2 regions of the Comamonas sp. 14P8.1.4 genome follow, and region 1 is predicted to be linked to the other one. Evidence: predicted binding sites of a transcription regulator. Region 1 holds the regulator's gene; the other holds the start of a gene.
The links. The regulator FNR, encoded in region 1, switches genes on or off when oxygen is low (the NO sensors DNR and NnrR bind a similar motif). The targets are predictions, from matches to a motif close to TTGATNNNNATCAA.
Positions count from the first base shown of each region.

Region 2: the regulator FNR is predicted to act here: its motif matches at 1,981-1,994, upstream of AC27VO_RS05925 (universal stress protein).

Region 1 covers NZ_JBYOKN010000004.1:74,893-78,300, reverse strand. Annotated here, with positions in the region: gene AC27VO_RS09640 (sulfite exporter TauE/SafE family protein) at 1-376, opposite strand, end outside; gene hemN (oxygen-independent coproporphyrinogen III oxidase) at 382-1,761, opposite strand; gene fnr (fumarate/nitrate reduction transcriptional regulator Fnr) at 1,961-2,686, shown strand; gene AC27VO_RS09625 (hypothetical protein) at 2,810-3,061, opposite strand; gene AC27VO_RS09620 (FixH family protein) at 3,244-3,408, opposite strand, start outside.
Region 2 covers NZ_JBYOKN010000002.1:268,725-272,132, reverse strand. Annotated here, with positions in the region: gene AC27VO_RS05935 (response regulator transcription factor) at 1-158, shown strand, start outside; gene AC27VO_RS05930 (ATP-binding protein) at 158-1,402, shown strand; gene AC27VO_RS05925 (universal stress protein) at 1,501-1,926, opposite strand; gene AC27VO_RS05920 (metallophosphoesterase) at 2,032-2,886, opposite strand; gene AC27VO_RS05915 (LysR family transcriptional regulator) at 2,935-3,408, opposite strand, start outside.

The sequences.
Region 1 (3,408 bases):
CCACACGCCCTGCGCGCTCCAGCCACACGGGCTGCTGTCCCTGAAACAGCATGAGCAGCCCCCAGGCCAAAATCGCCAGGTGCATGAGGACCCATACAGGGTGCAAGGCAGAGGTTTGATCCGAAAACCAGGCCACTTGCTCCATGGCCAAAGCGGCCACGGCGCCCAGCAAAGCGTAGCCAAGCAGGCGCCCCAGATGAAACTGGCAGGTGCTCCAGCTCCAGGCCCGGCGTTGCGGTGACCATGCTGCATGCATCTGCACGACTTGACCATGGCCCTGGATCACCGCATGGCAAGGTGCCGCACACATGGCAAGACAATGGGGCCCACCCACGAGCCCCATGAAAAATGCGGTCCAAAGCAAGGAAAGAATCATAGGGATCAGATGATCCGCGAGAATCGGGCACGATTGCGATCTGCCTGCAAATAACGGTCAAACACCAAGGCCACGCCACGTACAAAGAACCACCCTTTGGGGGTGACCGTGATGCAGTCATCGGAAATCGTCACCAGACCTTCGTCCTGCTGGTCTGCCAGCGCCTCAATTTCTGCTGCAAAATATTTTTTGAAATCGATGAGCCACGCACTGTTGATGGACTCATAGAACACCTCGCCTTGGCACATGATGGTCATGATCACCGCGCGGCGAATGGTGTCGTCCCGTGACAAGGCCAAACCACGCACCACGGGCAAGCGCCCTTGGTCCAACAGGTCGTAATACTCTTCCAGCGTTTTTGCATTTTGGCTGTACGTTGCTGCCACACGGCCAATCGCAGACACGCCCAGCGCAATCAGGTCGCAATCGGGTTGCGTGCTGTAGCCCTGGAAATTGCGGTGCAAACGCCCTTGGCGCTTGGCCACTGCCAATGCATCCTCCGGCAGGGCAAAGTGATCCATGCCCACATAGACGTAACCCGCAGCCATAAAGCTCTCAATCGCGGCCGACAACATACCCACCTTGTCGGGCGCGGATGGCAAATCGGCCTGCAAGATGCGCCGCTGAGGCTTGAAGCGTTCTGGCAAATGTGCATAGGCATACAGCGCAATGCGATCGGGCCGCAACTGCGCCACCTGCTGCAGCGTGCGCGCGAACGATTCCGGATTTTGCTTGGGCAGTCCGTAGATCAGGTCAACGTTGATCGACTCAAAACCCAGCTCGCGCGAAGCCGCCACCAAATCAAACACCTGCTCTGCGGGCTGCTCGCGGTGCACGGCTTTTTGCACCTCGGGATCAAAGTCCTGCACGCCAAAGCTCAGGCGGTTAAAGCCGATTTCCTTGAGTACCGCCAGTCGCTCTCGCGTGACAGTGCGTGGGTCGACTTCAATCGAATACTCCCCCGCAGGGTCAAACTGAAAGCGCTCGCGCAGCATGCCCCACAGCGCGCGCAATTCATCATCGGTCAGAAAGGTTGGTGTCCCACCACCGACGTGGAACTGGCTCACCGCCTGGCCACGACCGCAATGCTGCAGGTGCAGATCCACCTCACGCTCCAGATAGCGCATATAGGTGACCGCACGCTCATGGTGCTTGGTAATGATCTTGTTGCAGGCGCAGTAGTAGCACAGCGAATCGCAAAACGGGATGTGCACATACAGCGACATCGGCTGCTTGGCCGCAGCGGCCACTTTGCGCTGCTTGAGGGCCAAGATATAGTCACTATCGCCAAACGCCTCCACAAACCTATCCGCTGTGGGGTAGGACGTGTAGCGTGGACCTGGCACGTCATAGCGACGCAAGAGCTCGGGGGTGACAACTGTCATGAAGTTCTTCCTTGATGACAGGACTTTGCAACAATTGGCCACCTTCATCCTTGACGTGCATCAAGAGGTTGCTGTACAAGCGATGTCACAATTTAACTTACATCATTCATAGCAACTGCGAGCAATTCGATAGTTTCTTTTTTCTGATCTTTAACCGCACAAGCCTTTGATCTCTCCAAGACCCCGGGCTTTTGAGTACATGACTCCTCCAACCATCAAAGTTACCTGCTCCAACTGCAATCTGCGCGAACTCTGCATGCCCGTAGGCCTGAATGAGCAGCAGCTGCAGCGCATTGATGACATTGTGGCCACGCGCCGCAAAGTCAAACGCGGAGCAACGCTGTTTCGCAATGGAGAAGCATTCACATCGCTCTACGCCATTCGAACCGGTTTTTTCAAGACCTGCGTCGCCACAGAAGATGGTCGCGATCAAGTGACCGGTTTCCAGATGGCCGGCGAAATCATTGGTTTGGATGGCATTGTCAATGACCACCACACCTGTGACGCCGTCGCACTGGAAGACGCGGAAGTGTGCGTGATGCCTTTCGATGGTCTGGAAGAAATCTCGCGCGAAGTGACCGCACTGCAAAGCCATGTGCACAAAGTCATGAGCCGCGAAATTGTGCGTGAGCACAGCGTGATGCTGCTGCTGGGCAGCATGCGCGCCGAAGAGCGCTTGGCTGCCTTCATTTTGAACCTGGTGCAACGCCTGCATGCCCGCGGTTTCTCGTCTTCTGAGCTGGTGCTGCGCATGACGCGTGAAGAAATCGGCAGCTACCTGGGCCTGAAGCTGGAGACCGTCAGCCGCACGTTCTCCAAGTTTGTGGAAGAAGGCATGGTGGAAGTCAAACAGCGCCACGTGCGCATTCTGGATACGGCGGCCCTGCAACGTCTGGTCAACAGCCAGCACGAATGCAATAAATAAGCGCTACCCACCATCAAAAAAAACCTCCCCGCTTTCGCCAGGGAGGTTTTTTTATGGCCAACGTTCAGGCTAACCAGCGGCGCAGCGCCAGCGCAGGCGACTTATGCGGCCAGGCGCTTCACTTCACAGTGCAGAGGGCTGTGCATTCACCTCAGCGGCAGACATGGACAGCAGCACCGTCAGATAACCCGCCGCCGCAAACACGGCCCAGAATGCAAAAAATGCCAAGGTGTAAATGGCCGTGCGGGACAGCTGCACACCCTGCCCCAGCCACAACATGTCTTGCGGATCAAAGGCGGCAAACACCAGCATTTCCATCACACCGGCCGCCAAGAAGGCAGGCCACAGAATCCACATTAAACGACGTGTCCACATACACCCTCCTTCGCATGAAGTCTGTACCTATTGTGAACATCGATCCTTTGGCTGGTGTGTGGGAGAAACACTCAATAAAAACAATAGCTGCAAGCGCTTATCAAGCAATGATTTGAAATGGATTCAATCCTCAAGCCATTGCATACCAAGCGCTAGCAGCTACTGATAGTGAAGCACCCGTTTTACTTGGGTGAAAGATCAGGCAAGTCTGCATCCGGCGTGGTGGCATGGTTGCGTGCCGCACCGGCTGGGGCCAGGCTTTTTTCGGCATGTCGCAGCTCCTGATTGATATGCAGCCCCTTTTGGTAGTAGTTCTCATCGACCACCGGATCTGCACCGCGCATGGC
Region 2 (3,408 bases), on a different contig from region 1:
TGGAAGCTGTGCGCGGCCGTGAGCTGGAGGCGTTTGACCGCTCCATCGATGTGCACATGGGCCGCATTCGCGCCGCCATCGAGGTGGACGCCAAGGCACCCAAGCGCATCCTGACCGTACGCGGCGTGGGCTACGTCTTCGCCAAGCAGCAGGATTGATGCGCATGTTCAAGGCTTTCTCACAGCGCCTGTACCTGCGCATCTGGCTGGCCGTCGTGGGCGGTGTGGCTGTGCTGACGCTGGTGGTGGGCTGGGCCTGGCAGCAGGCCGAGCTGCACAACGCGCGCAACAATGCCTCGCCCGCTGCGCTGGCGCGCGAAATGGTCATCACCGACAGCCAGGGGCAGGTGCTGGTGCAAGGCCCTTTTGAGCGGCTGCGCCGCACCGAAAGCGATGTGCCGCGCTTTGCCATTCAGGGCGAAGACGGGCAAACCTACTTTCTGGAGATGACGCCGCGCGTGGCAGGCCGCCACCCGGGCAGCCAGGGCGGCAATGACTGGGCCTTCTGGCTGCGTCCGCCCTTTGGTTTTCTGTGGCTGCTGGGCCTGGTGGGCCTGGCTGTGGCCATCGGGGTGTTTCCCATCATTCGCCGCCTGCTCAAGCGCCTGGAGAACCTGCAGCGTGGCGTGCAGCGTTTTGGTGAGGGCGACCTGACCGTGCGCGTGGCCACCCAGGGCCGCGACGAGGTGGCCGATCTGGCGCGCCAGTTCAACGCGGCGGCCAGCCGCATTGAAGAGCTGGTGCAGTCGCACAAATCGCTGCTGGCCAATGCGTCGCACGAGCTGCGCTCGCCGCTGGCCCGCATTCGCATGGGGTTGGAGCTGATGGGCGGCGACGCCTCGGTGTCCAGCGCCAAGGCCGAGATTCAGCGCAACATCACCGAGCTGGACCAACTGGTCGATGAAATCTTGCTGGCCAGCCGTCTGGAGTCACCCGATGCTGATGTCGGCAGCAGTGAAAGCGTGGACCTGATTGGTCTGGCGGCCGAAGAGTGCGCCCGGGTCGATGCCGATCTGGAGGTGCTGGCCACCGAAGGGCTGGAGGTGCCCGCCATTGCCAAGCTGGTGCGCCGGGCCGTGCGCAATCTGCTGGAGAACGCGCGCCGCTACAGCCACGGCAGCATCCGCTTGCTGCTGTCGCGCGAAGGCGATATGGCGGTGATCCGTGTCGAAGACATTGGCCCCGGCGTGCCCAAGGCGCAGCGCGAGCGTATTTTCGAGAAGTTCTACCGTTTGCCCGGGGCCAGCGAACGCTCTGGCGGCGTGGGGCTGGGTCTGGCGCTGGTGCGCAGCATTGCGCTGCGCCATGGCGGCAGCGTCACCTGCGAAGACCGGGTGGATGGCCAGCCAGGCGCCAGCTTTGTGCTGCGCCTGCCAGTGCACGCGCAGGCGCAGGCGCTCTGAACGTATCGGTGAAGCGCGATGGTGCAAGCAAAAAGGGCTGCATCTGCAGCCCTTTTTTTGTGCCTAGTGTGCGATCAGCGGATCAGCGGATCAGCGGATCAGCGGATCAGCATGACCGGCACGGAGCAGTTGGCCAGCACCTGGGTGGAGACCGAGCCCATCACCAGCTTGCCCAGCGAGCCGTGGCCGTGGGTGCCCATGATGATCAGGTCAAACTTGCCGTCTTCGGCCAGCTTGGCAATGGTCTCGCCAGCGGGGCCAATTTCTGCGCGGCAGGTGGGCGTGATGCCACTTTGGCCCAGGAACTTGCTCACAGGCTCCAGCACTTTGGCGGATTCTTCGGCGTAGTACTCATCGACCATGTCCTTGCTCAGCGCCGCACGTGCGCGGGGGGGCAAGGCCGCCTGAACGGTCAGGGCGGTGTAATCGTGGCGGCCGGCCGTGATCAGTTCTTCGTGCGCAGCCAGGTAAGCCAGCATTTTTTTGGTGAAAGGGCTGCCGTCAACAGCGAGCAAGATTTTCATGACACAGATCTCCAGTTGGTGAGCCAGAGCGTACCCACTGGTGCATCGCGCGTCTTGACCTAAGTCATGCTTTTGGGTGGGCGGCTGCCAGTGGCCCCGCTGCCATCATACGGTGATGCAATGTGCCGGTTCAAAGGCTGCCTGCTCGCCTTTGCGGGCATAGCCCAGCGGGTTGGCCACGACGCGGCAGTGCCAAGGGCTGCCATCGGCGTGCTGGCCTTGCGCCTGGTAATCGCTGGGGGCGTGCAGGTGGCCGTGCAGCCAGAGATCGGCGCAGGGCAGCAAATCGTCCAGCGCATTGCAAAAACCAGCGGTACCGGGCACCAGGCCGTAGCGTGGGTCGCGGCTTTGCAGGCTGGGCGCAAAGTGGGTGATGGCCACCGTTTTTCCCGCAAATGGCTGCTGCAAGGTGCTGCGCAGCCATTGCTGGCACACCAGCGCTTGTTCGCGCATGGGGGCGGCCAGAAATGACTGACCGTGGCGGGTGCCGCCGGTTTTTTGCAGGTAAAAATTGGCCGCACGGAAGGATTTGTCACGCAGCCGCAGCAGGCGGCCCATGTCGCCGGCCTGCACCTGCGCGTCCAGTAGGGCGATGGCGTCATAGTCCGTCCACAGCGTGGTGCCGACCAGGCGCACACCGTGCATGACCACGCTCTCGCGCTCCAGCCAGACGATGCCCAGCTGCTCGCACACGCGGCGCAGGCGCGCATGGGCTTCGTCCCAGTCCTGCATGTCGTATTCATGGTTGCCGGGCACAAAGACCACCGGGCAGGGCCAGTGGGCAAACTGGGGCAGTGGCGAAAAGCGCTCCAGCCCAAAGTACTCGCCCTGCAGCAGGCTGCCGTTTTGGTAGGAGCCAATATCGCCCGCCAGCACCAGCACGTCGGCGCCCGGGGCGGGCGTGGGCTGGTAGTGGGGGTGAACTTCCAGGTGAAGGTCAGAGAGCAGTTGCAGTTTCATACGGCGGGGCAGGGGGCGCAGCGGGCGTGGCCAGGCTGCGCGGGCTTGTCATTGGCTGAAGGCTTTGAGGGTGGCACGGTTCAGGGCCTGCAGCAACCATTCATAGGCCGCTCGGTTGGGGCCGCGCTTGTGCCACAGCGCATCCACGTGCACGGTTTGCACCTCCAGCGGCAGCGGGTGCACCTGCAGCAGATGCTGGATACCGGTGATGGGCACAAAGTGGCGCGGCAGCACGGTCACTAGGTCGGACTGGGCCACCACCCGTGCCGCCGTAGCGTACTGGTTCACGGTGAGCACGATGTGGCGCTCGCGGCCCAGGGCCGCCAAGGCTTCGTCGATAAAACCGTAGGCGCGGCCAGAAAAGCTCACCAGCAGGTGCTTGGCAGCGCAGTAGTGCTCCAGCGTCAGCGGCATCCAGGCCAGCGGATGGTCTTTGCGCATCACGGCCACGTATTCCCCGTCGTACAGGCGGCGGTGTTCGTGGGCCACCAGAGTGCCCGACTGGGCGCGGGCTGTCAGGTC